DNA from 2 places in the Streptomyces sp. 17_S59 genome. Region 2 is predicted to be linked to the other one. Evidence: predicted binding sites of a transcription regulator. Region 2 holds the regulator's gene; the other holds the start of a gene.
What was found. The regulator HspR, encoded in region 2, represses chaperone genes until heat shock. The targets are predictions, from matches to a motif close to TTGAGNNNNNNNNNCTCAA.

Region 1: a site for HspR is predicted at 11,202-11,220, ahead of lon (endopeptidase La). Genes of this name have one in related genera too.

The regions. Positions count from the first base shown of each region.
Region 1 covers NZ_JBXOWD010000001.1:4,835,732-4,849,948, reverse strand. The annotation lists gene AC1Z4A_RS22110 (M4 family metallopeptidase) at 1-1,653, opposite strand, end outside; gene AC1Z4A_RS22105 (Uma2 family endonuclease) at 1,789-2,349, opposite strand; gene AC1Z4A_RS22100 (DUF397 domain-containing protein) at 2,408-2,608, opposite strand; gene AC1Z4A_RS22095 (DUF6255 family natural product biosynthesis protein) at 2,574-2,852, shown strand; gene AC1Z4A_RS22090 (multifunctional oxoglutarate decarboxylase/oxoglutarate dehydrogenase thiamine pyrophosphate-binding subunit/dihydrolipoyllysine-residue succinyltransferase subunit) at 3,222-7,013, opposite strand; gene AC1Z4A_RS22085 (sensor histidine kinase) at 7,254-8,351, opposite strand; gene AC1Z4A_RS22080 (response regulator transcription factor) at 8,443-9,180, opposite strand; gene AC1Z4A_RS22075 (spermidine synthase) at 9,272-9,976, opposite strand; gene AC1Z4A_RS22070 (rhomboid-like protein) at 10,197-10,991, shown strand; gene lon (endopeptidase La) at 11,243-13,645, shown strand; gene AC1Z4A_RS22060 (MerR family transcriptional regulator) at 13,703-14,217, shown strand, end outside.
Region 2 covers NZ_JBXOWD010000001.1:3,366,972-3,381,188, forward strand. The annotation lists gene AC1Z4A_RS14920 (YbjN domain-containing protein) at 1-103, opposite strand, end outside; gene clpB (ATP-dependent chaperone ClpB) at 268-2,919, opposite strand; gene AC1Z4A_RS14930 (pyridoxamine 5'-phosphate oxidase family protein) at 3,121-3,525, shown strand; gene AC1Z4A_RS14935 (hypothetical protein) at 3,537-4,043, shown strand; gene AC1Z4A_RS14940 (heat shock protein transcriptional repressor HspR) at 4,134-4,595, opposite strand; gene dnaJ (molecular chaperone DnaJ) at 4,601-5,776, opposite strand; gene grpE (nucleotide exchange factor GrpE) at 5,819-6,475, opposite strand; gene dnaK (molecular chaperone DnaK) at 6,472-8,325, opposite strand; gene AC1Z4A_RS14960 ((Fe-S)-binding protein) at 8,613-10,892, shown strand; gene AC1Z4A_RS14965 (Yip1 family protein) at 11,121-12,035, shown strand; gene AC1Z4A_RS14970 (phosphoribosyltransferase) at 12,121-12,618, opposite strand; gene dcd (dCTP deaminase) at 12,662-13,237, opposite strand; gene AC1Z4A_RS14980 (hypothetical protein) at 13,316-13,480, opposite strand; tRNA gene AC1Z4A_RS14985 (tRNA-Gly) at 13,766-13,836, shown strand; gene AC1Z4A_RS14990 (peptidoglycan-binding domain-containing protein) at 13,982-14,217, opposite strand, start outside.

The DNA.
Region 1 (14,217 bases), 1.5 Mb from region 2:
GACGTCCTCGCGGATGTCCCACAGGGCGCCGGAGAAGATGGTGGAGTTCAGGTGCACGCCGCCGTTGTCCGAGCCGAAGCCGACGCCCACGAAGTTCTTGGACGTCGTCGCACCGTCGTTGAGGTCGCGGAAGGCGCACTGCCGCGGGGACTTGGTGCGGCACAGGTGGCCGCCGATCAGCCCCGCGTCGGGGTCGTCCATGGACATGCCCGCGGCGTCCACGGCGATGGCGTTGCCGAAGTAGTCGGCGAGGGCCTCGTTCATGGCGCCCGACTGGCCGGCGTAGACGAGGTTGGCGGAATTCTCCACCACGCCGTGCGTCATCTCGTGCCCGACGACGTCCAGGTCGGCCGAGAGGGTCTTGTACTCCTTGTCCCCGCCGCCGTACACCATCTTGGTGCCGTCCCAGAAGGCGTTGACGTACGGCATCCCGAAGTCCGTAGCACCCACGAGGGAGTTGATGGCCATGCCGTGGCCGTCGAGGCTGTCGCGGCCGTGGACCTTCTTGTAGTAGTCATAGACTTTGCCCGCCGCCCAGTGGGCGTCGACCGCTCCTGCCTCGGTGGCATCCTTGCCGAAGGCCGGGGCAGGCGATCCGAACTCCTTGATCCCGTCGGGCCAGCGGCCGTTGACCTCGGCGACGTCCTTGCCGCGCACGTCCCAGGTCGAGATCGTGTGCTGGCTGGTGTCCCACATGCGGGCGTGGTCGTTCATGACGTACTCGCCGCGCGCGGTGTCGAAGTACAGGCCCAGTTCGACGGTGGTGCCGTCGTACTTGACGCCGGAGCCGGTGACGCCCGGGTGCTTGCCTCGGTCGGCGGGCGCGCCGTCGGCCGCCGCCTTGGCCGGTGCCGCCTTGGCCGGCCCGCCGGAACCGCCGCTGCCGACGCCGCCGTCCGGGGCGCCGAAGGTCTTGATGCTGCTGTACTGGAGGACGGGGTAGCCGGCCTTGGCGTCGACGTACACCTCGCGCAGCACGGGCTGCTTGGTGGCAGGGTCGGTGCCGCGGACGGTCACGTGGTGGGTGAGGACGCCCGCGCCCTTGGGCAGGACGACCAGCCCGCGCGCGGTGCCGCTGAGCGCCTGGGCCGCCTGAGTCTTGCCGAGCCGCTTGCCGCTGAGCTGGGCGAGCGTGGCGTTGACTGCTCGCTCGACGGCGAGTTCCTCGCTGACCTCGGGGGTGGTGTCGGTGGTGAGGGCGGTGAAGTACTTGCCGGAGGTACCGGTGACGACGCGCTTGCCGTTCTTGTGTTCCATGCGGACGACGTACTGCCCGCCGAGGACGTCGACGCCGCGGTGCTTCTGCTGGAGCCGCACGGTCTCGGAGGCGCCGGTGCGCTGGGTCTGGACGGGCTTGAGGTCACGGTCGGGACGCTCGATGCGGTAACGGCTCTTCTTGTCCGCGAGGTGCCCGCGGGCGGCGTCGGCGGCACTGCCGGTCGCCTTGGCGGTGTCGCGGATGCCGTCCACCAGGGAAGGGGTGGAGGTCCCCTTCCCCGGAACCACCTCGGTGGGCCCCGGGGTGGGCGGCGCGGCCACGGCCTGGGCAGGCAGCGCGGACACAGCAAGGGCGGCCGCGCCGATCAGCGCTGCCGCCCCTGCTATGCCGCTCTTCGCGGCAGGTCTTCCTGAACGTGCTCTGGGCTTACGCAAGGTTCCCCCTCCGTACATGCCGGAACGTTCGCCGGAACTAACTTCGGTCGGCGCATATGCAAACCGGCGGTACGGGGGGTGGGCAATGGGGGGTGCGGGGGGTTGGGCCGGTTTCGGTCGAGTGTGCCGGTCCGGTCAGTCCCGGGGGAACCTGTCGGTCGCGAGGGCCAGGCCGAGGACGGTGTCGGTCAGGTCGATCGGCTCGCCGAAGTCGAGCTTCCGGTTGGCCCGGTACTCCCCGTCCTTCGGCATCGTGTGCACGTGGCAGTGCCCGGTGTACGGGTCTGCGATGACGTACACCGGGATCTCGCCGACGGCGTAGGCGTCCTTCTTCTTCCCGTAGTCGCGGTCGGCGGTACCGCGTGAGATCACCTCGAGGACGAACTCCACGTCTTGGTGGCGCCAGTCCCCCTGTGCATCGTGCTCGGCGTCGTCCGACAGCTTGTAGAGGTCGGGAGCGAAGGCGTTACCGAAGCCCGGGAGGTCGAGCCGGACATCGTGCATGACCTTGCTGCCCGGTCCGAAGTGATCTGTCAGCTGGGACAGCACATTCGCGATGATGTCCCAGTGCTCATCACACTGCGGCACCATGTGAATGGCGCCGTCGACGATTTCGGACTTGTAGCCACCGGGCGTGATCTTGTAGAGCAGGTCGAACATCTCGCCCACGTCCAGGTAGCCGTCGTCGTCGGCCATCGCGCACCCCCCTCTCGGCTGCCGGTCCGGCAGTTCAACGATGCGCAGGGAGTGCGGGTTACGCGCGCTTGATCGATTCCACGAAGGCGGACCAGGCCGCGGGGGCGAAGGCAAGGGCGGGGCCGTCGGGGTCCTTGCTGTCTCGGACCGGGACGGCCCCGGTTATGTTGTCGGCGATCTCTACGCAGTCGCCGCCGCCGGGCTGCGCCCCTACCTCAGCGGCTGTGACGAGTGCGCCGAGCTGGAGGCCGCGCGACACCTGCCGCCACCACTCCGGCTGGATCACCGCCCCCGGCGAGCAACGCTGCAAGGACTGTGGCACCCGCCGCTTCACCGACTACGGCGCCCTCCGCCCCCCGGGCCTCCCCGAATCCACCACCCCCCGCGACCACGACCGCGCCAAAGCCGACCGCAACGCCGCCATCCTCATCTCCCGCACCATCCACCACCTCAGCCACTGGGGCCGCAGCGCCACCGAACTCCGCCACAGCTACGCCGCCTGACCGGCAACCGGCCGCAGCCGGGCGAAAGTGACGGCGGGCATGCATGCCTCTGGTTCGGCAACTCCGACCGGTGGATGCCCTGGCAGCAGACGATCGACCCGCGGATCGCGCGGAGGATCGCGCGGGTTGAAATCCAGCACCGCTGGAGCCCTGCCTCGGCGCTTGAGGTCTACCGCCGCTGGCAGCCCGTGGTGTGCGCTGTGGTGACAGCTGCGGATGCCGCTGCCGACTGGGCCATCCCCTGTCCGCCAAAGCTATAGCCCTCACACGGTCTGAGGCAGGACGCGAAAACGGGGCTGGGCCCCACCGCAGCAGCGGTGGGGCCCAGCCCTTCGTACTCAGTGCCTACCGGCGGCTGCCGGTGTCGGCTCAGGCGTCGAAGACCTCGGCGATCAGTGCCGCCTGCTCGGCCTGGTGGCGCTTGGCCGAGCCGACCGCCGGGGACGAGGAGTGCGAACGGGAGATCCGGCGCAGTCGCTCGCGGGCCGGGACGTCGGCGCCGACGGCCAGGTCCAGGTGGTCGATCAGGTTGAGCGCGATGAACGGCCAGGCACCCTGGTTCGCCGGCTCCTCCTGCGCCCAGATGTACTTCTCGGCGTTCGGGAACTTGGCGATCTCGGCCTGCAGCTCCGCACCCGGCAGCGGGTAGAGGCGCTCGAGGCGGATGATCGCGGTGTCCGTGATGCCGCGCTTCTGACGCTCGGCCTCCAGGTCGTAGTAGACCTTGCCGGAGCAGAAGACGACCTTGCGGACGTCGCCCGGGTTGACCGTCTCGTCACCGATGACCGGACGGAACCGGCCGCTGGTGAACTCCTCCACCTTCGACGCCGCGGCCTTCAGACGCAGCATCGACTTCGGGGTGAAGACGATGAGCGGCTTGTGGTGCGGGTTGTGGACCTGCCAGCGCAGCAGGTGGAAGTAGTTCGACGGCAGCGTCGGCATGGCGACCGTCATGTTGTTCTGCGCGCACAGCTGGAGGAAGCGCTCGACACGGGCCGAGGAGTGGTCCGGGCCCTGGCCCTCGTAGCCGTGCGGCAGCAGCAGGGTGACGCCGGAGGTCTGGTTCCACTTCTGCTCGGAGGAGGAGATGAACTCGTCCACCACCGACTGGGCGCCGTTGACGAAGTCGCCGAACTGCGCCTCCCACATCACCAGCGCATCCGGGCGGGCCAGCGAGTAGCCGTACTCGAAGCCCATCGCCGCGTACTCGCTGAGCAGCGAGTCGTAGACGTTGTAGCGGGCCTGGTCCTCGGACAGGTACAGCAGCGGGGTGTAGTCCTCGCCGGTCTCCCGGTCGACCAGCACCGCGTGGCGCTGGCCGAAGGTGCCGCGGCGGGAGTCCTGGCCGGCGAGCCGGACCGGGGTGCCCTCCATCAGCAGCGAGCCGAAGGCGAGGGTCTCGCCCATGCCCCAGTCGATCGTGCCGTCCTCGATGCTGGCGGCGCGGCGCTGCAGCTGCGGCACCAGGCGCGCGTGCACCGTGACGTTGTCGGGGACGGTGACCTGGGACTCGGCGATCCGCTTGACGACCTCCTGGGAGATCGCGGTGTCCACCGCGACCGGGAAGCCGTCCAGCGGGGCCGGGGCCGTGACCTCGGCCGGGGCCGGGGCCGTGTCGGCCTCGCGGACCTCGACGAAGACCTTCTCCAGCTGGCCCTGGTAGTCCTGCAGCGCCTGCTCGGCCTCTTCCAGGGTGATGTCGCCGCGACCGATCAGGGACTCGGTGTAGAGCTTGCGCACCGAGCGCTTCTTGTCGATCAGGTCGTACATCAGCGGCTGGGTGAACGAGGGGTTGTCCGACTCGTTGTGGCCCCGGCGGCGGTAGCAGATCAGGTCGATGACGACGTCCTTGTTGAACGCCTGGCGGAACTCGAAGGCCAGACGGGCAACGCGGACGACCGCCTCCGGGTCGTCGCCGTTCACGTGGAAGATCGGCGCCTCGATCATCCGGGCGACGTCGGTGCAGTACATCGACGAGCGCGAGGACTCCGGCGGGGCAGTGAAGCCGACCTGGTTGTTGATGACGATGTGCACGGTGCCGCCGGTGCGGTAGCCGCGCAGCTGCGACATGTTGAGGGTCTCGGCCACGACGCCCTGGCCCGCGAAGGCCGCGTCGCCGTGCAGCTGGATCGGCAGGACGGTGAAGTCCGTGCCGGCCTTGCCGATGATGTCCTGCTTGGCGCGGGCGATGCCCTCGACGACCGGGTCGACGGTCTCCAGGTGGGACGGGTTGGCGGCCAGCGAGACGTTGATCTGCTCGCCGTCCAGGCCTGTGAAGACGCCCTCGGCACCGAGGTGGTACTTCACGTCGCCGGAGCCGTGCATCGACTTCGGGTCGAGGTTGCCCTCGAACTCGCGGAAGATCTGCGCGTAGGACTTGCCGACGATGTTGGCGAGGACGTTGAGGCGGCCACGGTGGGCCATGCCGATGACGGCCTCGTCCAGGCGGGCCTCGGCGGCCGCGTCCAGCACCGCGTCCAGCAGCGGGATGACGGACTCGCCGCCCTCCAGGGAGAACCGCTTCTGGCCGACGTACTTCGTCTGCAGGAAGGTCTCGAACGCCTCGGCGGCGTTCAGGCGGCGCAGGATGCGCAGCTGCTCCTCGCGCTCCGGCTTGGTGTGCGGGCGCTCGACGCGGTCCTGGATCCACTTGCGCTGCTTGGGGTCCTGGATGTGCATGAACTCGATGCCGGTGGTGCGGCAGTACGAGTCGCGCAGCACGCCCAGGATGTCGCGCAGCTTCATCATCGACTTGCCGGCGAAGCCGCCGACCGCGAACTCGCGCTCCAGGTCCCACAGGGTGAGGCCGTGCTCGGTGATGTCGAGGTCGGGGTGCTTGCGCTGGCGGTACTCCAGCGGGTCGGTGTCGGCCATGACGTGGCCGCGGACCCGGTAGGAGTGGATCAGCTCGAAGACGCGGGCGGCCTTGGTGACGTCGTCGTCGTGCGAGGCGTCGATGTCCTTGAGCCAGCGGACCGGCTCGTAGGGGATGCGCAGCGCCTGGAAGATCTCGTCGTAGAAGCCGTTCTCGCCGAGCAGCAGCTGGTGCATGATCCGCAGGAACTCGCCGGAGGCGGCGCCCTGGATGACCCGGTGGTCGTAGGTCGACGTCAGGGTCATGACCTTGGAGATGCCCATCTTGTTCAGGGCGTCCTGCGAGGTGCCCTGGAACTCGGCGGGGTAGTCCATGGCACCCACGCCGATGATGAGGCCCTGGCCGGGCATCAGGCGCGGCACGGAGTGCACGGTGCCGATGCCGCCGGGGTTGGTCAGCGAGGCGGTGACCCCGGTGAAGTCGTCCATCGTCAGCTTGCCCACGCGGGCGCGGCGGACGATGTCCTCGTAGGCCTGCCAGAACTCGAAGAAGTTCAGGGTCTCGGCCTTCTTGATGGCCGCCACCACGAGCTGGCGGTCGCCGCTCGGCTTCACCAGGTCGATCGCCAGGCCCAGGTTGACGTGCTCGGGCTTGACGAGGGTCGGCTTGCCGTCCTTCTCCGTGAAGGAGTGGTTCATCGACGGCATCAGCTTCAGCGCCTGCACCATGGCGTAGCCGATGAGGTGCGTGAAGGAGACCTTGCCGCCGCGGGCGCGCTTGAGGTGGTTGTTGATGACGATGCGCTGGTCGAACAGCAGCTTCACCGGGACGGCGCGGACGGACGTGGCCGTCGGCAGTTCCAGCGAGGCGTTCATGTTCTTGGCGACCGCGGCGGAGGGGCCGCGCAGCGTCACGAACTCGGGGCCGGCAGGGGCCTCGGTGGCCGGGGCGGCCTTGGCGGGCTTCGCAACCGGGGCGGGCGCAGCGGCGGCGGGCTTCGCCGGGGCCGCAGCCGGGGCGGCCGCGGGCTTGGCGGCCGGAGCGGCGGGGGCCGGGGCAGCAGCAGCCGGGGCCACGGGGGCCGGGGCGGCAGCAGCGGCAGGCTGGGCCGGCGCGGCCGCGGGGGCGGCGCCCGTCACGGCCGTCGGCGGCGTAGCCGCCTGGCCCGGCTTGTAGTCGGCGAAGAAGTCCCACCAGGCTCGGTCGACCGAGTTCGGGTCCTGGAGGTACTGCTGGTAGATCTCGTCGACGAGCCACTCATTGGGACCGAACACATCGGCAGGGGTCTTCCCCTGCCCGTCCTTGTCGGTCGAGAGGCTCGAGGTGTTGGGGGACTGTGGCGACACGGCGGCAACCGCCCTCTTCCGCTTCCTAAGGTGGTGGACAGCGGGAATAAAGGCTACGCCTCTCGGGACCTTTCATGCAGGCCAGCCGGGCAAGCAGTCGCCTAAGTCACACTCGCTGCCGGGTTTCGAGGCATGGCGTGGCGGGAAAGCCCCTTGGTTTCGCATCTCCCGGGGCTTCCCGGGTTCGCCGAAGCCAGCCCCGCATTCGACTGAATGCGTGCTTCCACCACCGACCCTACGTCAACTCGGATCTCTGGGCCTGCCCGGAAGCGTGACCTTGATGCGGCACCCACGCGGCGATTCGGCCACTCCTATGCTCCCGCCGTGCAGGTCGACCGCCCAGCGGGCGATCGCCAGGCCCAGGCCCGTACCGCCGTCGCCGACCGGGCCCTGCGCGCCGGAGGAGCCCCGGTTGAAGCGCTCGAAGACCCGGTGCCGCTCGGACTCGGGGATGCCCGGCCCCTCGTCCAGCACCTCCAGCGCCAGCGACTGGGGGCCCTCGCCCCGCCGGGCCCGGACTGTCACCCGGCCGTGCGGGGGGCTGTGCTTGACGGCGTTGTCCACCAGATTGGCCACCACCTGGTGCAGCCGCTCGACGTCCGCGTGCGCGGTCAGCTCGGGCGGCGAGACGTCCAGGTGGAGGTGGACGTCCTTGCGGGAGCGCGGCGTGCCGGCGCTGCCGGAGGCCATGCTGGCCTCCTTGAGCACGCCCGCCAGATAGGGCCAGACCTCGAAGCGCCGGGCGTGCAGCGTCACCACACCGTTGTCCAGCCGCGACAGGTCCAGCAGCTGCTCCACCAGCCGGCCCAGCCGCTCGGTCTGGCGCAATGCGGTGCGCATGGTCTCGGGATCGGGGGCCGAGACGCCGTCCACCACGTTCTCCAGCACGGCCCGCAGCCCCGCGATCGGGGTGCGCAGCTCGTGCGAGACATTGGCGACCAGTTCCTTGCGGTGGGTGTCCACCGCCTCCAGGTCGGCCGCCATCCGGTTGAAGGCATGGGCCAGGTCGCCGAACTCGTCGCGGCGCCCGGCCCGCACCCGGCGGCTGTAGTCACCCTGCGCCATCGCCCGGGTGACCTCGGTCATCTCGTCCAGCGGCGCGGTCAGGCCGTGCGCCACGAACTGGGTGATCAGCAGCGAGGCGATGATCGAGAAGACGGTGATCACCCGCAGCTCGGTCGCCGAGTGGATGGCCACGAACACCAGGAAGGTCGTGATCACCACCGAGCCGATGACCAGCGCCCCCAGCGCGGCCTTGACCGACCGGTAGGGGTCCAGCGGGCGCAGCGCCTCCCAGCACCGGCTCCACAGGCCCGCCGGGGGCGCGTCGCCGTTCATGCTGTGTCTTCTTCAATCGCTTCTCCGCCCGCGCGGCGCAGCGGTGCGGGTTTCGCCGTCGACTGCGGCCCGGCGGCCGCGCGTGCGTCGCTCATGCCGCAGGTGTCTCCAGCGCGTACCCCACGCCATGCACCGTACGGATCCGCTCCGCCCCGATCTTCCGGCGCAGGGCCTTGATGTGGCTGTCCACCGTGCGGGTGCCGGAGGCGTCGGCCCAGTCCCACACCTCGGCCAGCAGCTGCTCCCGGGAGAGCACCGCGCGCGGCGTGTTGGCCAGGCAGACCAGCAGGTCGAACTCGGTGGGCGTCAGATGGACGTCCGTGCCCCGCACCCGCACCCGGCGCTGCGCATGGTCGATCTCCAGCTCGCCGAGGCGCAGGATGCCGCTGCGCGGCGTGTGCGCGGCCAGCGTCGCCCGCTCCACGCGGCGCAGCAGCACATGCACCCGGGCCGCCAGCTCGCGCATGGAGAACGGCTTGGTCATGTAGTCGTCCGCGCCCACGCCCAGCCCGACCAGCATGTCCGTCTCGTCGTCCCGGGCGGTGAGCATCAGCACGGGCACGGGCCGCTGTGCCTGCACTCTTCTGCACACCTCCAGGCCGTCGAAGCCCGGCAGCATCACGTCCAGGACCAGCAGGTCCGGCTGCCATGCCTCGGCGCTGTCCACGGCGGCGGGCCCGTCCCCCGCCGTGCGCACCTGGAAGCCCTCGGCCCGCAGCCGGGCCGAGATGGCGTCAACGATCGTCCGGTCGTCCTCCACGACCAGTACCCGACGCTGCGCCCCGGCGGAGGCTGCGGCGCCGCCCGGGCCGATGTGTGTCTGCTCCATGCGCGCCCCGCCCCTAGCGTCCTCACATGCCGGTCACCCGGCGTGTCCTGCAGCTGTGGAAGGCAGGGTACGGGCACCCGGCGGGGCTCGGCTACGCGGCGCCGATGCCGAGGTGGACCACGTCCGGGACGCCTCGGGCAACGGCGATCTCTTCAGTAATTACCCCGGCGAATCCGGCATTCCGGAGGGCTTGTTCGAATGCCGGGGAGGGCTGGGCGGACCACACGGCGAGCACCCCGCCGGGCCTCAGCCGGGCCCGGCAGGCGGCGAGACCGGCGGGCGAGTAGAGGCCCTCGTTGTCCTCGGTGACGGTCCAGTCGGGGCCGTTGTCGATGTCGAGGCAGAGGGCGTCGAACCGTTCGCCGCTCCCGTGCACGTACGCCACCAGGTCGTCCTGGACGATCTCGGTGCGGGGGTCGGCGAGCGCCTCGGCCGAGACGGCGGCCAGCGGTCCGCGCAGGTGCCAGTCGACGACCGCCGCCTCCCGTTCGACCACCGTGATCCGCCCCCAGCGCGGCTCGGCGGCCGCCCGGGCGAGGGAGAAGCCGACGCCCAGCCCGCCGATCAGCACGGCCGGGGCGGCCCGGTCCGCGGGCAGGGCCGCGAGGGCCGCGTCGACCAGGAGGCGCTCGGAGCGGCCGTCGGCGGTGTCCATCAGGAAACAGCCGTTGGCGATGATCTCGTAGTGGGGCCCGCGCTGCCGCAAAACCACTTCTCCGTACGGGCCTTGGCGGCGGTCGAGGGTGACGGGGGCGGCGGGGGTGTCAGTGCGGGGCGCGGTGTTCGGAAGGGTCATACGGCCTCCTTACGCTCTCCTGTGGTCGTCTACGCAGAGACGGTTACCCAGCCGACGCAATCGGGCGTCAAGAGGTTGACAACGGTGACTGGAGTCACGGCCAGAGGTTGATTCGAGGGACCGCCGTGGACCTTAATGTTCAGATGCGGGTGGACGAACGCGTCGCCGGGTCGTGCCGATCGCCGAGCTCGAAGAATCCCGCGGAAAGGGGCTTGGCCGAGTGACTGCGGTTGACGCGGACGCGCGCGCCGACGTGGCGGAGTCCGCCACCGCACCGGCATCGCCCCGCAGCCGCCGCCGCAGCCGCCTGCTCCTGTTCCGCCGGTTCCTCGGCCGGGTGCTCCGGCTGCTGCCCACGCCCTTGGGCACGCCCTTCACCTTCTGCTACGGCCTGGTCCTGCTGGGCACCGCCGTCTACACCGACCTCGGCGACGAGGCCACTGTCAATCAGCTCCTGCGCGACTCCAGCACGGACGCCGCCCACCTCACGGAGCAGCCGCTGCTGGTGCTCATCGCCAGCGCGCTGTGGGTGGCGGGCGGCCTCTGGTCCGCGTACGGGCCGGCCTTCGCGCTCGTCCTGACCGCGCTGGAGCGCCGGGTGGGCGGGGCCCGGACGGCGGGCGTCTTCTTGGTGGGGCACGTACTGGCCACGCTGGCCACGGAGCTTCCGGTCGCGGGGGCGGTGGCCGCGGGACGGCTGCCCGAGGCCTCGCTGCACCGCCTCGACTACGGCATCAGCTTCGGCCTGATGGCGTGTGTCGGCGCCCTCTCCGGGCTGGTGCGACGGCGGTGGGAGTGGGTGATCCTGGGCGTGGCCGGGCTGATGTGCGCGCAGGACCTGGTGGAGCTGGCGGATCCGCTCGCGAGCTGGGGCCATCCGATCGCGCTGCTGACGGGCATTGCGTGCCGGGGGCTGATCCGGGAGGAGGCACGGAGCCGCTGGGCGGCGACGCGTGCGGCGGAGCCCGCGAAGCCTGTGGCCTCGGTGCCGGGGCAGCGGGGCGGCGAGGGCTGAAATCCAGCCCGTCCGGCGTTTGAGGACCGGGGGCCCGGGGGCAGAGCCCCCGGTTTCGGGAAGGGGCGGGGTGGGGAAGGCGCCGCAGGCACCCGCACCCGCACCCGCACCCGCACCCGCACCCGCACCCGCACCCGCGCCCGCACCCACCCCGCACCCCGATCGCTCACAGCGAACACACCCCCGGGAACATCCCGCCCTCCCCACGCATTGAGTCGGCATAGCTCAACTTGCCTGCCGAAGGGGAGATCATGGCTTCGACGTCCGCAACGCTCACCCTGCCCGTGCTGCCGCTCGACGACGAGGTGGTGCTGCCCGGCATGGTCGTACCACTCGACCTGACGGACGGCGAGGTGCGGGCCGCCGTCGAGGCCGCCCAGGCCGCGGCGCCCGCGCGCGGCGGTGGCAAGCCGCGCGTGCTGCTGGTGCCGCGCATCGACGGCACGTACGCGGGCGTCGGCACCCTCGGCACCGTCGAGCAGGTGGGCCGCCTCTCCGACGGCGACCCGGGCGCGCTCATCCGCGGTGTCCGCCGGGTGCGGATCGGGGCCGGCACCACCGGGCCCGGGGCCGCGCTCTGGGTCGAGGGCACCCAGGTGGAGGAGATCACCCCCGACCCCCTCCCCGGCTCGGTCACCGAGCTGATGAAGGAGTACAAGGCCCTGGCCACCAGCTGGCTGCGCAAGCGCGGCGCCTGGCAGGTCGTGGACCGCGTCCAGCAGATCGACGACCCCGGCCAGCTCGCCGACAACTCCGGCTACTCGCCCTTCCTCACCCCCGCCCAGCGCGTCGAGCTGCTGGAGACCGCCGACCCGGTGGCCCGGCTCCGGCTCGCCGTGAAGCGGCTCGGCGACCACCTCGCCGAGCAGGACGTGGCCGAGTCCATCGCCAAGGACGTCCAGGAGGGCGTGGACAAGCAGCAGCGCGAGTTCCTGCTCCGCCGCCAGCTGGAGGCCGTCCGCAAGGAGCTGGCCGATCTCAACGGCGACCCGGAGAGCGAGTCCGAGGACTACCGCGCCCGCGTGGAGGCCGCCGACCTGCCGGACAAGGTCCGCGAGGCGGCCCTGAAGGAGGTCGAGAAGCTCGAGCGGGCCTCGGACCAGAGCCCCGAGGGCGGCTGGATCCGGACCTGGCTCGACACCGTCCTGGAGATGCCCTGGAGCGAGCGCACCGAGGACGCCTACGACATACCGGGCGCCAAGGCCGTGCTCGACAGGGACCACGCGGGTCTGGAGGACGTCAAGGAGCGGATCACCGAGTACCTGGCGGTGCGCAAGCGGCGCGCCGACCGGGGGCTGGGCGTGGTCGGCGGGCGGCGCGGGGGCGCGGTGCTCGCGCTCGTCGGCCCGCCCGGCGTGGGCAAGACCTCCCTCGGCGAATCGGTCGCCCGCGCGATGGGGCGGAAGTTCGTCCGCGTGGCCCTCGGCGGCGTCCGCGACGAGGCGGAGATCCGCGGCCACCGGCGCACGTACGTCGGCGCCCTGCCCGGCCGGATCGTGCGGGCGATCAAGGAGGCCGGCTCCATGAACCCGGTCGTCCTCCTCGACGAGATCGACAAGGTGGGCTCCGACTTCCGCGGCGACCCGGCGGCCGCCCTGCTCGAAGTCCTGGACCCGGCCCAGAACCACACCTTCCGGGACCACTACCTGGAGGTCGAGCTGGACCTGTCCGATGTCGTCTTCCTGGCCACCGCCAACGTCCTGGAGGCCATCCCCGAGGCGCTCCTCGACCGCATGGAGCTGGTCCGCCTCGACGGCTACACCGAGGACGAGAAGGTCGTCATCACCCGCGACCACCTGCTGCCGAGGCAGCTGGAGCGTGCCGGTCTGGAGCCGGCGGAGGTCGTCGTCGAGGACGAGGCGCTGCGCAGGCTGGCCGGCGAGTACACCCGCGAGGCGGGCGTGCGGAACCTGGAGCGCACCGTCGCCCGGCTGCTGCGCAAGGTGGCGGCCGAGCACGAACTGGGCGAGCAGGAGCTGCCGTTCACCATCGGCGTGGACCAGCTCCGCCCGCTGATCGGCCGCCCGCACCACACCCCGGAGTCCGCGCAGGACCCGGCCGAGCGGCGCACGTCGGTGCCGGGCGTGGCGACGGGCCTGGCGGTCACGGGAGCGGGCGGTGACGTCCTGTTCGTCGAGGCGTCGCTCGCCGACCCGGAGACGGGCGGCGCGGGGCTGACCCTCACCGGCCAGCTCGGCGACGTGATGAAGGAGTCCGCGCAGATCGCGCTGTCCTTCCTCCGCTCGCACGGCGCCGAACTGGAGCTGTCCGTCGGCGACTTCAAGGACCGCGGCGTGCACCTGCACGTACCGGCGGGCGCGGTGCCCAAGGACGGCCCGAGCGCGGGCATCACCATGACGACTGCCCTGGCCTCGCTGCTCTCCGGCCGCCAGGTGCGCCCGGACGTGGCGATGACGGGCGAGGTGTCGCTGACCGGCCGGGTGCTGCCCATCGGCGGCGTCAAGCAGAAGCTGCTGGCCGCGCACCGGGCCGGGATCACCACGGTGATCATCCCGAAGCGCAACGAGCCGGACCTGGACGACGTCCCGTCCGAGGTGCTGGAGAAGCTGGACGTCCACCCGGTCTCGGACGTCCGCCAGGTCCTGGCCCTGGCCCTCACGCCGGCGACGGCGGAGGTGGCGATGGCGGCGTAGCCTCCCCTTCGGCCCTCGACTTGAACCTCACGCGACGTGAGGACGCATGGTTGCCCCATGACTGCTTCGACTGCTTCCACGACCTGGAAGGTGGGTCCGCTCGCCGAGGCCAGCGGACTCACCGTGCGCACGCTGCACCACTGGGACACCCTCGGTCTGCTCAGCCCCTCCCGGCGCACCGCGGGCGGGCACCGGGAGTACACCGAGGACGACCTCGTGCGCCTGTACCACGTGCTGGCACTCCGCGGCCTGGGCCTGAGCCTGGAGAGCATCGCCGTCTGCCTGGACGCCGGGGTCGATCCGACCCGGCTCCTCCGGGACCACCTGGCGGGCGTGGAGGCTTCCATCGCCGCGCTCGACGCCGTACGGCAGCGCCTGCGGGGGCTGGCCGCCGACCTGGAAGCCGACCGCTCACCGACGGTCCCGGCGCTGCTGGACGCCCTGCGGGCGATGAGCGCCACGGGCCCGGAGGGCGAGCAGGCGCTCGGCCGCCACCTGGACGCCGACCAGCTGCAGACCTTGCGCACGCGGGCCGCGTCCCTGGGCCCTGCGGTCCACTACCTGCTCGAAGT
Region 2 (14,217 bases):
TGACCAGGTCCTGGTCGGGGATGACGGGGCCGGTCGGGCCCGCCTCAGGCTGCGGTTCGGGCTGGCCCCCGAAATTCGGAATCGAGGACGGGTCGATGCTCACCGGTTCTTCCCTTCGTACGGTATGCGGCCATCCTCCCTCACACCGGCCCCCGGGCCGCAACCCCCTCGCGCAGAGGTGATCCGCCCGGGGACCCGCTTGGGCCGGTTGCCGCCCCGTGCGACGGGCCTCTGGGAGCCGTGTGCCGCCTCCCGGAGGCCGACCGCTCAGGCGGGCTGCTTCTCGGCCGCCGTGACCGACAGGCCCTCGCCAGGGCCGGGCACCCGGTCCACGCGGACCGTGTCGCCGTCGCGGACCTCCCCGGCCAGGATCGCCCGGGCCAGCTGATCGCCGATGGCGGTCTGGACGAGGCGGCGCAGCGGCCGGGCGCCGTAGCTGAGGTCCGGCGCGGCGCCGCCCTCCGCCTCCGGGGCGTGGCCCAGCGTGGCCAGCCAGGCCAGGGCCGCGTCCGTGACCTCCAGGGTGAGCCGGCGGTCGGCGAGGCGGCGCTGGAGATGGCCGATCTGAATACGGGCGATCCGCTCCAGCTGCTCGGTGCCGAGCGGGTGGAAGACCACCACGTCGTCCAGCCGGTTGAGGAACTCCGGGCGGAAGGCGGCCCGGACCGTCTCCAGGACCCGCTCCTTCTTCTGCTCCTCCTTCAGCAGCGGGTCGACCAGGAAGGTCGAGCCGAGGTTGGAGGTCAGGATGAGGATGGTGTTGCGGAAGTCGACCGTCCGCCCCTGGCCGTCGGTGAGCCGGCCGTCGTCCAGGACCTGGAGCAGGATGTCGAAGACCTCGTGGTGGGCCTTCTCCACCTCGTCCAGCAGCACCACGGTGTACGGGCGGCGGCGCACCGCCTCGGTCAGCTGGCCGCCCTCCTCGTAACCGACGTAGCCGGGCGGGGCGCCGACCAGCCGGGCGACGGAGTGCTTCTCGCTGTACTCGCTCATGTCGATGCGGACCATGGCCCGCTCGTCGTCGAAGAGGAAGTCGGCGAGCGCCTTGGCCAGCTCGGTCTTGCCGACGCCGGTCGGGCCGAGGAAGAGGAACGAGCCCGTCGGCCGGTCGGGGTCGGCGATCCCGGCCCGCGAGCGCCGCACCGCGTCGGACACGGCCCGGACCGCCTCGGCCTGCCCGATCAGCCGCTTGCCCAGCTCGTCCTCCATGCGCAGCAGCTTCTGCGTCTCGCCCTCCAGCAGGCGGCCGGCGGGGATGCCCGTCCAGGAGGCGACGACGTCGGCGATGTCGTCCGGCCCGACCTCCTCCTTGACCATGAGGTCTTTGGCCGCGGCCTCCTGCTCGGCCTCGGCCTCCGCCCGGGCGGCCTCCTCCAGCTCCCGCTCCACGCCGGGGATCTCGCCGTAGAGCAGCTTGGAGGCGGTGTCGAAGTCGCCGTCGCGCTGGGCGCGCTCGGCCTGGACGCGCAGGTCGTCGAGGCGCTCCTTCAGCTCGCCGACCCGGTTGAGGGACTGCTTCTCCTTCTCCCAGCGGGCGGTGAGACCGCGCAGCTCCTCCTCCTTGTCGGCGAGGTCGCGGCGCAGCTTGGCGAGCCGCTCCTTGGCGGCCTCGTCGGACTCGTTGCGCAGGGCCAGCTCCTCCATCTTCAGCCGGTCCACCGCGCGCTGCAGCTCGTCGATCTCCACGGGCGAGGAGTCGATCTCCATGCGCAGCCGGGAGGCGGCCTCGTCGACCAGGTCGATGGCCTTGTCGGGCAGGAAGCGGGAGGTGATGTAGCGGTCGGAGAGGGTGGCGGCGGCGACCAGCGCCGAGTCCGCGATCTGCACCTTGTGGTGGGCCTCGTAGCGCCCCTTGAGGCCGCGGAGGATCGCGATCGTGTCCTCCACGGAGGGCTCGGCGACCATGACCTGCTGGAAGCGGCGCTCCAGGGCGGGGTCCTTCTCGATCCGCTCGCGGTACTCGTCGAGCGTGGTCGCGCCGACCATGCGCAGCTCGCCGCGGGCGAGCATGGGCTTGAGCATGTTCCCGGCGTCCATGGCGGAGTCACCGCCGGCCCCGGCGCCCACGACGGTGTGCAGCTCGTCGATGAAGGTGATGATCTGGCCGTCGCTGGCCTTGATCTCGGCAAGGACCGTCTTCAGCCGCTCCTCGAACTCGCCCCGGTACTTCGCGCCCGCGACCATCGCGCCGAGGTCGAGCGCGACCAGCCGCTTGTTCTTCAGCGACTCGGGGACGTCGCCCTTCACTATCCGCTGGGCGAGCCCCTCGACGACGGCCGTCTTGCCGACGCCGGGCTCGCCGATGAGCACGGGGTTGTTCTTCGTCCGCCGGGAGAGGACCTGCACCACGCGGCGGATCTCGTGGTCCCGCCCGATGACGGGGTCGAGCTTGCCGTCCCTGGCCGCGGCCGTGAAGTCCGTGCCGAACTTCTCCAGCGCCTTGTACGTGCCCTCCGGGTCCGGCGTGGTCACCCGCTGGCCGCCGCGCACCTTCTCGAAGGCGGCGAGCAGCTTCCGGGCGGAGGCGCCCTGCTGGTCCAGCAGCTCGCCGGTGCGCCCGCCCTTTGCGGCGAGGCCCATGAGCAGGTGCTCGGTGGAGAGGTACTCGTCGCCCAGCTCGCGGGCCCGCTCGGCGGCGTCCGCGAGGACCGCCATCAGTTCCCGGTTGGGCTGCGGCGGCGCCACGGTGGATCCCTGCACGCTCGGCAGCCCCGCCAGCAGCCGCTCGGCCCCCGACCGCAGGGCGGCGGCATCGGCCTCGACGGCGGCCAGGAGGTCCATCACGTTCTCGTTGTCCTGCCCGGCGAGCAGGGCCAGCAGCAGGTGGGCGGGCGTCATATCGGCGTGCCCGGCCGACACGGCCCGGTCGTTGGCGGCGCTCAGCGCCTCCCGGCTCTTGTTGGTCAGCTCGGCATCCACGGCGTCGGGCTCCTCCTCGTGCTCACAGTGCTCATATGCCGGTCTTGCTTGAGGCAACCTGCAATAAGTTGAGTCTATTCCACTCAACCCTGGGGACGCAGCCCCTCCGCCCGAAAAGTACGGGACCCCCCGCTTCGACCATGGTCCGACGCCCCGGGGGACCGCGCCCCTCGGCGGCGGCACTGACCTAACCTGACCGGCATGGCCCACGACCTCGACGACCTCGACCCCGCCTACCTCGCCTTCTGGCAGGAGCGGCACATCTGCACGCTCACCACCCTGCGCCCCGACGGCTCCCCGCACGTCGTGCCCGTCGGCGTCACCTACGACCCGGCCACCCGCACCGCGCGGGTCATCTGCAACAAGAGCAGCCGCAAGGTCGCCAACGTCCAGGCCGCCGGCCCGGGCGGCGCCCGGGTCGCGGTCGCCCAGCACCAGGGCAAGCGCTGGGCCACGCTCGAGGGCCGCGCCGCCGTCCGCACGGAGGCGGACGCGGTGGCCGATGCCGTACGCCGCTACGCGGAGCGGTACGGGCGGGTGCCCTCGGCGAACCCGGACCGCGTCCTGATAGAGATCACGGTGACACGGGCGCTGGGCCGCGGCTGAGAGGAACGACGTTGACCGACGACTCCCTGTACGGCCCCTTAGCCGTCCGGTTCGACCACGACGCCGGCCACCTCGCCGTGTCCGGCCCGGCCGTCCCGACGGTCACCCTGCGCCGCACGGGCGGCAAGCGCGTGGACTCCGTCCCCATCGGCACCCGCGACCCCAAGCGGCTCGCCGTCACCGTGGACGGCACCCCCGCCACCGTCCTGCCGCACAAGGCCCGCCTGACCCGCCGCTCCTACACGGTCGACGTCCAGTGCCCGGATGCCGTGTACCGGCTCGTGCCCTGCACGAAGAAGAAGAGCCGGCTGCTGAAGGACGACCGCGTGCTCGGGGAGTTCACCTGCCCGGGCAACGGCGTCGTGAGCGCCGACTGGCACAAGGACGCACCCGTCGGCCCCCGCGACGCCGCCCTCGGCTACGCACTCGCCGCCGCGTTCGGCACGGGCGCGGCGGCTGTGTGGCGGGAGTTCGCCGGAGAGGCCGTCGACATGGCCCTGGACGTGGTGATCCCCTAGCCGATCCCCCGGCGCGCCGGCGCCTCCGGCAGCGCGAAGGCCCGCCACCCGGGTGGGTGACGGGCCTTCGTCGTCCCGCGGGCCGCGGCCTCAGTGCTTCTTCTGCTCCCGCTTGGGCCGCCACACCACCAGCGCGCTCGCCTGCTGGACGTCCTGGTACGGGACCAGATCCCGGCGGTACGAGGCGTGGACGGCGGCCTCCGCCTGGCGCATGGCCGTGGCCGCGCCCTCCACCGAGGCCTGCAGCTCGGCGACGCGCGCCTTGAGCGCGGCCACCTGGTTCTCCAGCTCGATGATGCGCTTGATGCCGGCCAGGTTGATGCCCTCGTCCTGGCTCAGCTGCTGCACCTGGCGGAGCAGCTCGATGTCGCGTGCCGAGTAGCGCCGGCCGCGCCCGGCCGTGCGGTCGGGGGAGACCAGGCCGAGGCGGTCGTACTGCCGCAGGGTCTGCGGGTGCAGACCCGACAGCTGGGCCGCGACCGAGATGACGTAGACCGGCGACTCGTCGGTCAGCTCGTAGTACGGATTGCGTCGGCGTCCGGCGCCTTCCATGGGGGTCACGCTCCCTTCGCGGCTTCGAACAACTCCGCCCGCGGGTCCTCACCCGCCGTGGCCTCGCGATAGGTCTCCAGGGCCTCCCGGGCCTTGTCGCCCAGGTCCGTGGGCACGGCCACCTCGACCGTCACGAGGAGGTCGCCGCGGGTGCCGTCCTTGCGCACGGCGCCCTTGCCCCGGGCCCGCATCGTCCGGCCGTTGGGCGTGCCCGGCGGCAGCTTGAGGGTGACCGGCGGGCCGCCCAGCGTGGGCACCCGGACCTCGCCGCCGAGCGCCGCCTCCACGAAGGTGACGGGCACGGTGACGGTGAGGTTGTCGTCCTTGCGCCCGAAGACCGGGTGCGAGCCGACGTGCACGACGACGTAGAGGTCGCCGCTGGGCCCGCCGCGCTCGCCCGGTGCACCCTTGCCGCGCAGCCGGATCCGCTGCCCGTCGGAGACGCCGGCCGGGATGCGGACCTGCATGGTGCGGGAGGACTTGGCGCGCCCGCTGCCGTGGCAGACGTCGCAGGGGTTCTCGGGGATGAGCCCGCGGCCCCGGCAGTCGGGGCAGGGGTCGGTCAGCGAGAAGCCGCCGCCCGCCCCGCGGGATACCTGGCCGGTGCCGACGCAGGTCGGGCAGACCCGAGGCGTACCGTTTTTGTCGCCCGTGCCCGAGCACGCCTTGCAGGCCGCCGAGGAGGACATGCGCAGGGGCACGGTGGCGCCCTCCACCGCCTCGGCGAAGCTGAGCGTCACCTCGGACTCGATGTCCTGGCCGCGCCGCGGCTGGGTGCGGGTGCCCGCACCCCGGTTGAAGAGACCGCCGAAGACGTCGCCCAGGCCCCCGCCGAAGCCGCCGGCCCCGGCCCCGGCTCCGCCCTGGGCGCCCCCGAAGAGGTCGCCCAGGTCGAAGTTGAAGGACCCGCCGCCGCCCGGCCCCGGACGGAAGCCGCCGTTGCCGAACAGGGCGCGCGCCTCGTCGTACTCCTTGCGGCGCTTGGAGTCGGCCAGGACGTCATTCGCCTCGGAGATCTCCTTGAAGCGCTCCTCGGCCGAGGCGTCGCCCTTGTTGGCGTCCGGATGGAACTCGCGGGCGAGCTTCCGGTACGCCTTCTTGATCTCCGCCTCGGTGGCGTCCTTGGGCACGCCGAGGACCTTGTAGAGGTCCTTCTCCAGCAAGTCCCTGCTCAGGCTCATCCCCGACGTCCCTCCTCCCGGTCCTTCCGGTCAGCCATGGCGTCAGCCCTCTTCGGGGCCGGCGCTCTCCTCGTCCGACGCCTCTTCCGCCTTCGGGCTCGCGCCCGGCTGCGGCTCGGCGACGGCGACCCGCGCCGGGCGGATCGTACGCTCGCCGATCCGGTACCCCGGCTGCAGAATCTGCACGCACGTGGTCTCGGTGACGTCGGGCGCGTAGCTGTGCATCAGGGCCTCGTGCACCAGCGGGTCGAAGGGCTCGCCCTCCTTGCCGAACTGCTGCAGGCCCATCTTGGCCACGACCGTCTCCAGCGACTCGGCGACGGACTTGAAGCCGCCGACCAGCTCGCCGTGGTCACGGGCGCGGCCGATGTCGTCGAGCGTCGCGAGCAGCTCGGACAGGAGGTTCGCGACGGCGATCTCCTTGACCGTGGCCCGGTCCCGCTCCACGCGGCGACGGTAGTTCTGGTACTCGGCCTGGAGCCGCTGGAGGTCCGCGGTGCGCTCGTTGAGCGCAGCCTGGGCCTGGTCCAGCTGTGCCTGGAGGCCTACCTCGACGAGTTCCTCGCCCGTCTGGGCCGGACCGGCCGGGCCCGCCTTGTCGGCGGACCCGGCGGCCTTTGCCGCGTCGTCGGGGGTGGTGGCGTCGGAGGGGCCTTCAGGCTTCTCGTTGTCGTCGAAGCCCGGGGTCTCCTCCGTCACGCCGACGCACCACCCTTCGGCTTCTCGTCGTCCACGATCTCGGCGTCCACGACGTCGTCCTCGGCCTTGGCCTGCTGGCCCGCAGCACCGGCACCGGCGGCAGCGCCCTGCGCGGCCTGGGCGTCGGCGTACATGGCCTGGCCCAGCTTCTGGCTGACCGCGGCGACCTTCTCGGTCGCGGTGCGGATCTCGGCCGAGTCCTCGCCCTTGAGCTTCTCCTTCAGCTCGGCGACGGCCGTCTCGACCTCGGTCTTCACCTCGGCCGGGACCTTGTCCTCGTTGTCCTTGAGGAACTTCTCCGTCTGGTAGACGAGCTGCTCGCCCTGGTTGCGGGTCTCGGCGGCCTCGCGGCGCTTGTGGTCCTCCTCCGCGTACTGCTCGGCCTCCTGGCGCATGCGGTCGACCTCGTCCTTCGGCAGCGAGGAGCCGCCGGTGACGGTCATCTTCTGCTCCTTGCCCGTGCCCAGGTCCTTGGCGGTCACGTGCATGATGCCGTTGGCGTCGATGTCGAAGGCGACCTCGATCTGCGGGACGCCGCGCGGGGCCGGCGGGAGGCCGGTCAGCTCGAACATGCCGAGCTTCTTGTTGTACGCCGCGATCTCGCGCTCGCCCTGGTAGACCTGGATCTGCACGGACGGCTGGTTGTCCTCGGCCGTCGTGAAGATCTCGGACCGCTTGGTCGGGATCGTGGTGTTGCGCTCGATCAGCTTGGTCATGATGCCGCCCTTGGTCTCGATGCCGAGGGACAGCGGGGTCACGTCGAGGAGCAGGACGTCCTTGACCTCACCCTTGAGGACACCGGCCTGCAGGGCGGCGCCGATGGCGACGACCTCGTCCGGGTTGACGCCCTTGTTGGCCTCGCGGCCGCCGGTCAGCTCCTTGACGAGCTCGGCGACGGCGGGCATGCGGGTGGAGCCGCCGACCAGGACCACGTGGTCGATCTCGCCCAGGGCGATGCCCGCGTCCTTGATGACGTTGTGGAACGGGGTCTTGCAGCGCTCGAGCAGGTCCGCGGTCAGCTGCTGGAACTGGGCGCGGGTGAGCTTCTCGTCCAGGTGCAGCGGGCCCTCGGCGGACGCCGTGATGTACGGCAGGTTGATCGTGGTCTCCGTGGAGGAGGACAGCTCGATCTTCGCCTTCTCGGCGGCCTCGCGCAGACGCTGGAGCGCCATCTTGTCCTTGGACAGGTCGACGCCGTGGCCGTTGGCGAACTGCTTGACCAGGTAGTCGACGACGCGCTGGTCCCAGTCGTCACCACCGAGGTGGTTGTCACCGTTGGTGGCCTTGACCTCGACGACGCCGTCGCCGATCTCCAGCAGCGAGACGTCGAAGGTGCCGCCACCGAGGTCGAAGACGAGAATGGTCTGGTCGTCCTTGTCGAGACCGTAGGCCAGGGCGGCCGCGGTGGGCTCGTTGACGATGCGCAGGACGTTCAGACCCGCGATCTCGCCGGCCTCCTTGGTGGCCTGGCGCTCGGAGTCGTTGAAGTAAGCCGGGACGGTGATGACCGCGTCCGTGACCTTCTCACCCAGGTACGCCTCGGCGTCCCGCTTCAGCTTCTGCAGGATGAAGGCGGAGATCTGCTGGGGGTTGAAGTCCTTGCCGTCCAGGTTGATCTTCCAGTCGGTGCCCATGTGGCGCTTGACCGACCGGATGGTCCTGTCGACGTTGGTCACGGCCTGGCGCTTGGCGACCTCGCCGACCAGCACCTCGCCGTTCTTGGCGAAGGCGACGACGGACGGCGTGGTCCTGGCGCCCTCGGCGTTGGTGATGACGGTGGGCTCACCGCCCTCGAGAACACTGACGACGGAGTTCGTCGTACCCAGGTCGATGCCGACCGCACGTGCCATGTCGATTCCTCCAGCTGACTTGAGTGGAACAGACTCAAGGGTGCAGTACCGATCCAAACCTGTCAACAGACCTGAGTCGGACCCGCTCAACTTTTATGTCAGTCTTACGTTCATTCGCGGACAGGGAGGGGCGGCGAAGGGTTGCCTGCGCGACACAGATCACCGGCCGGTCGGGTTCTTGGGCCGCTGAATCCTGGGTAATCTCGGCGAGGACCCGATAAGTTACTGCTTAGTAATCCTCAATAGTTCGCTCTCCACCAGCTCTCGCAGGGACGAGGAGCCCCACCATGCAACTCGCCGCGATCATCGTGTCGCTGGTCCTCACAGTGGTCGCCGCCGCGCTGGTCGGGCGGGCCGCCGTGCAGTTCATCCGTTACTTCATGCTCGGCGCCAAGGTCCCGGCCGGCACCCGCACCGACGAGCCCGTCAAGCGCACGATCACCGTGGGCAAGGAGTTCGTCGGCCACACCCGCATGAACAAGTGGGGGGTCGTCGGCGTCGCCCACTGGTTCGTGGCCGTCGGCTTCCTCACGCTCGGGCTGACGATCGTCAACGCCTACGGCCAGCTCTTCAAGGCCGACTGGATGCTGCCGATCATCGGCGACTGGCTGCCGTACGAGCTCTACACCGAGTTCATCGCGCTCGGGACGACCCTCGGCATCGCCGTGCTGATCGTGATCCGCCTGCTGAACCTGCCCTCCCGGGCGGGCCGCAAGTCGCGCTTCGCGGGCTCCACCGCCTGGCAGGCGTACTTCGTCGAGTACGTCGTCCTCATCATCGGCGCCGCGATCATGACCCTGCGGGGCCTGGAGGGCGCCTTCCAGCACGTCGACCACTACGAGGCCGCGTACTTCGCCTCGTACCCGCTGGTCGCCGCCTTCCGCGGACTGAGCACCGGGACGCTCCAGAACCTCACCTACCTCGCCGCGATGATCAAGCTCGGCGTGACGACGATCTGGGCGATCACCATCAGCCTGAACATCGACATGAGCGTGGCGTGGCACCGCTTCCTCGCGTTCCCGAACATCTGGTTCAAGCGCGAGTCCAGCGGCGACGTGGCGCTGGGTGCCCTGCCGCCGATGTACAGCGCCGGCAAGCCGATCGACTTCGAGGACCCGGGCGAGGACGACCAGTTCGGCGTCTCGCAGATCGAGCACTTCTCGTGGAAGGGCCTGCTGGACTTCTCCACCTGCACCGAGTGCGGCCGCTGCCAGTCCCAGTGCCCCGCCTGGAACACCGGCAAGCCGCTGTCGCCGAAGCTGCTCATCATGGCGCTGCGCGACCACTCCCACGCCAAGGCCCCGTACCTCCTCGCGGGTGGCGGCAAGACCATGGAGGGCGAGGAGAAGGCCAGTGCGGAGCAGCTGAAGAACGTCCCCGCCGCGGCCCTGGCCGAGGCGGAGCGGCCGCTGATCGGCACGCTGGAGGAGAACGGCGTCATCGACCCGGACGTCCTGTGGTCCTGCACCACCTGCGGCGCCTGCGTCGAGCAGTGCCCGGTCGACATCGAGCACGTCGACCACATCGTCGACATGCGCCGCTACCAGGTCATGATCGAGAGCGCCTTCCCGTCCGAGGCGGGCACGATGCTCAAGAACCTGGAGAAGAAGGGCAACCCCTGGGGCCTGGCCAAGAAGCAGCGCCTGCAGTGGACCAAGGAGGTCGACTTCCCCGTCCCCGTCGTCGGCAAGGACGTCGAGGACCTCACCGAGGTCGACTACCTCTACTGGGTCGGCTGCGCCGGCGCCCTGGAGGACCGCGCCAAGAAGACCACCAAGGCCTTCGCGGAGCTGCTGCACATGGCGGGCGTGAAGTTCGCCATCATGGGCGGCGAGGAGGCCTGCACCGGCGACTCGGCCCGCCGCCTGGGCAACGAGTTCCTCTTCCAGCAGCTCGGCCAGCAGAACGTCGAGATGCTGAACATGGCCTTCGGCGAGGACTCCGAGGACGAGTCCACGAAGAAGCCGAAGTCCAAGAAGAAGATCGTCGCGACCTGCCCGCACTGCTTCAACACGATCGCGAACGAGTACCCCCAGCTGGGCGGCGAGTTCGAGGTCATCCACCACACGCAGCTGCTCCAGCACCTCATCGACGAGGGCAAGCTGATCCCCGTCACCCCGGTCGAGGGTCTGATCACCTATCACGACCCCTGCTACCTGGGCCGCCACAACAAGGTCTACACCCCGCCGCGCGAGATCATCGCCAAGGTGCCGGGCCTGCGGAACGAGGAGATGCACCGTCACAAGGAGCGCGGCTTCTGCTGTGGCGCCGGCGGTGCCCGCATGTGGATGGAAGAGCGCATCGGCAAGCGCATCAACGACGAGCGCGTCGACGAGGCACTGTCGCTCAACCCCGACATCGTCTCCACCGCCTGCCCCTTCTGCCTCGTCATGCTGACGGACTCCGTCAACGGCAAGAAGAACAGCGGCAAGGCCAAGGAATCCATCCAGGTCGTCGACGTCGCCCAGCTTCTGCTGGAGTCGGTCAAGACCCCGGTGGACCCGGAGAACAACGGTGACGGCGAGACGGCGAACGCACCGGAGCCGGACCCCGAGCCGGTGAAGTAACCGTCAGCGCAAGGACACACGGCCGGGCCCCGCGACCACTCGCGGGGCCCGGCCGTCGTCGTGGGCGCGTGAACCGTCTGCGCCACTCCCGGCCCCAAACACCCCCGGCACCCTGAACTCCCCCCTAGGGGATGTCACAGCTCAGCCGCAAAGGCGGGCCCCGGTACCCGGGCCTGGCTTCCGGACCTCCCCGGAACGGGTACGTTCGAAGGCGTGGCTGGATTCAGGATGGGACGCGGACGGGACGACCAGGGCCCCGGTTCCGCGCGGCAAGGACAGCAGGCGCCCTACGGCGGTCAGGGCGGTGCGCCCGGGTACCCCGGCGGGCACGGCGGCGGGCAGCAGCAGTGGCAGCAGCAGCCGGGCGGGTACGACGGGCCGGAGTACTTCGACGGCGGCCGTCCGCAGCCCCAGCCCGGCTACGGGCAGTACGGGCAGCCCACCCAGTACGGCCCCGGCGGCGCCCGGGACCCGTACCACGGCGGCCCCTCGGGCGACCCCGGCCGCACCCAGCAGTTCAGCATCGGCGAGGCGCCCGACGCCTACGGCTCGTACGACGGCCCGTACGACGGCGCCCCCGCCGCGCCGGCACCGCCGCCCGGCCCGCGGCTGCACTGGAAGGACCTGCTGAGCGGCATCGTGCTGCGCCCGTCGGCCACCTTCTGGCAGATGCGCGACCACCAGGTGTGGGCCCCGGCGCTGATCGTCACCTTCGTCTACGGCCTGCTCGCCGTCTTCGGCTTCGACAAGGCCCGCAAGGACGTACTGCACGCCTCCCTCACCGACGCCCTGCCCGCCGTGCTGGTCACCGGGGTGATCGTGGTGCTCGCCGGGCTGATCCTCGGCGCGGTCACCCACACCCTGGCCCGGCAGCTGGGCGGCGACGGCATATGGCAGCCGACGATCGGCCTGTCCATGCTGATCATGTCGCTCACGGACGCGCCCCGGCTGTTCCTCGCGATGTTCCTGGGCGGCGACAGCACGGCCGTCCAGGTGGTCGGCTGGGCCACCTGGATCGCGGGCGGCGCGCTGCTGACCTCGATGGTGAGCAAGTCGCACGACCTGCCGTGGCCGAGGGCACTCGGGGCGTCGGCCATCCAGCTGGTGGCGCTGCTGTCGCTGATCAAGCTGGGCACGCTGTAGCGGACGCGCGGCACCGGCCACGGAAAAGCCCTGGTCCCCGCCACGATGGCGGGGACCAGGGCTTTTCCGTGCTTGCGGAGCGGGATCAGGCGTCGAGGATCTGGCCCTCGCGCTGCACCACCGGGGGCTCGACGCTCCACGGGAAGTTGATCCAGTCGTCGGTGCGCTTCCACACGTACTCGCACTTGACCAGCGACTGCGGCTTCTCGTAGATCACCGCGCTGCGCACCTCGGCAACGTGCTCCAGGCAGAAGTCGTGCACCAGCTTGAGCGTCTTGCCGGTGTCGGCGACGTCGTCCGCGATGAGGACCTTCTTGTTGGAGAAGTCGATCGCGTTCGGCACCGGGGCCAGCATGACCGGCATCTCCAGCGTGGAGCCCACACCGGTGTAGAACTCGACGTTCACCAGGTGGATGTTCTTGCAGTCCAGCGCGTAGGCGAGGCCGCCCGCGACGAAGACGCCGCCACGGGCGATCGACAGGATGATGTCCGGCTCGTAGCCGTCGTCCGCGATGGTCTGTGCCAGCTCACGGATGGCCTGCCCGAAGATCGGGTAGGTCAGGTTCTCGCGGATCTCGCTCACTTGCTCTTCGCCCTGTTCCCTGGTCCGTCCGACCTGCGTACGGTCAGACCTGCGTGCGGTGGAAATTCTGGAAGGACCGCGAGGGCGTCGGCCCGCGCTGGCCCTGATAGCGGGAACCGTGCTTCGCGGACCCGTAAGGATGCTCGACGGGGGAGGTCAGCCGGAACATGCACAGCTGGCCGATCTTCATCCCCGGCCACAGCTTGATCGGCAGCGTGGCCATGTTCGACAGCTCCAGCGTCACGTGGCCGGAGAAGCCCGGGTCGATGAAGCCCGCCGTGGAGTGCGTCAGCAGACCGAGCCGGCCGAGGCTGGACTTGCCCTCCAGCCGCGAGGCGACGTCGTCGGGGAGGGTGATCACCTCGTACGTCGAGGCCAGCACGAACTCGCCCGGGTGCAGGATGAACGCCTCGTCGCCCTCCGGCACCACCTCGCGCGTGAGGTCCGCCTGCTCGACCGCGGGATCGATGTGCGGGTACCGGTGGTTCTCGAACACCCTGAAGTAGCGGTCGAGGCGCACATCGATGCTCGACGGCTGGACCATCGATTCGTCGTACGGGTCGATCCGGACTCGGCCGGAATCGATCTCGGCCCGGATGTCCTTGTCTGAGAGAAGCACGCCTCGATGGTACGCGGAGAAGACGGACAACCTGACAACGCGGGCCCGGACCGGCTGCGGACCGGGCCCGCACCGGGCTCATCGCTTCTGCGACTCCACGGGCACCGAATGCCGCAGCCGTGCGCAGCGCGGGCAGCGCAGCAGCCGTCCCGGACCGATCCGGCCGGCGCCGAGGTTCTGCATCGGGAACGAAGCGGTGCTGAACACGTGCCCCTCGGCACAACGAACGACGGTGCGCTCCATAGAGCTCCCTTTCCCCAGGTCCTACTGAATGCGTGCCTCCGGCACGACATAAAAGACAAAAGCCACATTAGGGGATGCATTGGGCCAGCTTGAATGCGGCACCCCGACAAGCCCCCGCGCCGATTGCCGCGCCCCACGGTACGCCCCAACTCCCGCACCCCGCGCCCGCATCCCGCGGCCCCCACACCCCCCTCACACGACGAGAAGGCCACCACGGCGAGTACACCGGGGGCCTTCGATGGGGTAGAGTGTGCGACGATGCGAGACCCCAACGGGTCCCTTCGCGCGGGCGTAGTTTAATGGTAGAACATGAGCTTCCCAAGCTCAGAGCGCGAGTTCGATTCTCGTCGCCCGCTCTTTTGAAAGACTCGGCCAGAGCCGGTCTCCGCACCTCGCGGAGACCGGCTCTGCTGCTTTTCACATGGCTGCTTCTCACGCACCCGGGAGCCCACGGGCCGGCCGCCCCCAAACGGCCGGGCCGCCCGTCCCGGGCGCGGCCCGTCAGTCCAGGCGGGTGGAGACGTACTTGCCGGGGAGTCGCGAGTCGCTCGGGATCAGGGCGGAGCAGTAGCCGTTCATGCCGCCGTAGTACTGGTCGCCGTAGCGCAGCAGGTTGTTGCCGGTGGACGGGCCGACGATGCCGTCGGCGTTGTCCCACGTGTCGTAGAAGGTCTGCTGGAACCACCGCACCTGGTCGGCGGTCCGCGGGCCCCACACGCCGTCCTCGGAGACCTGGG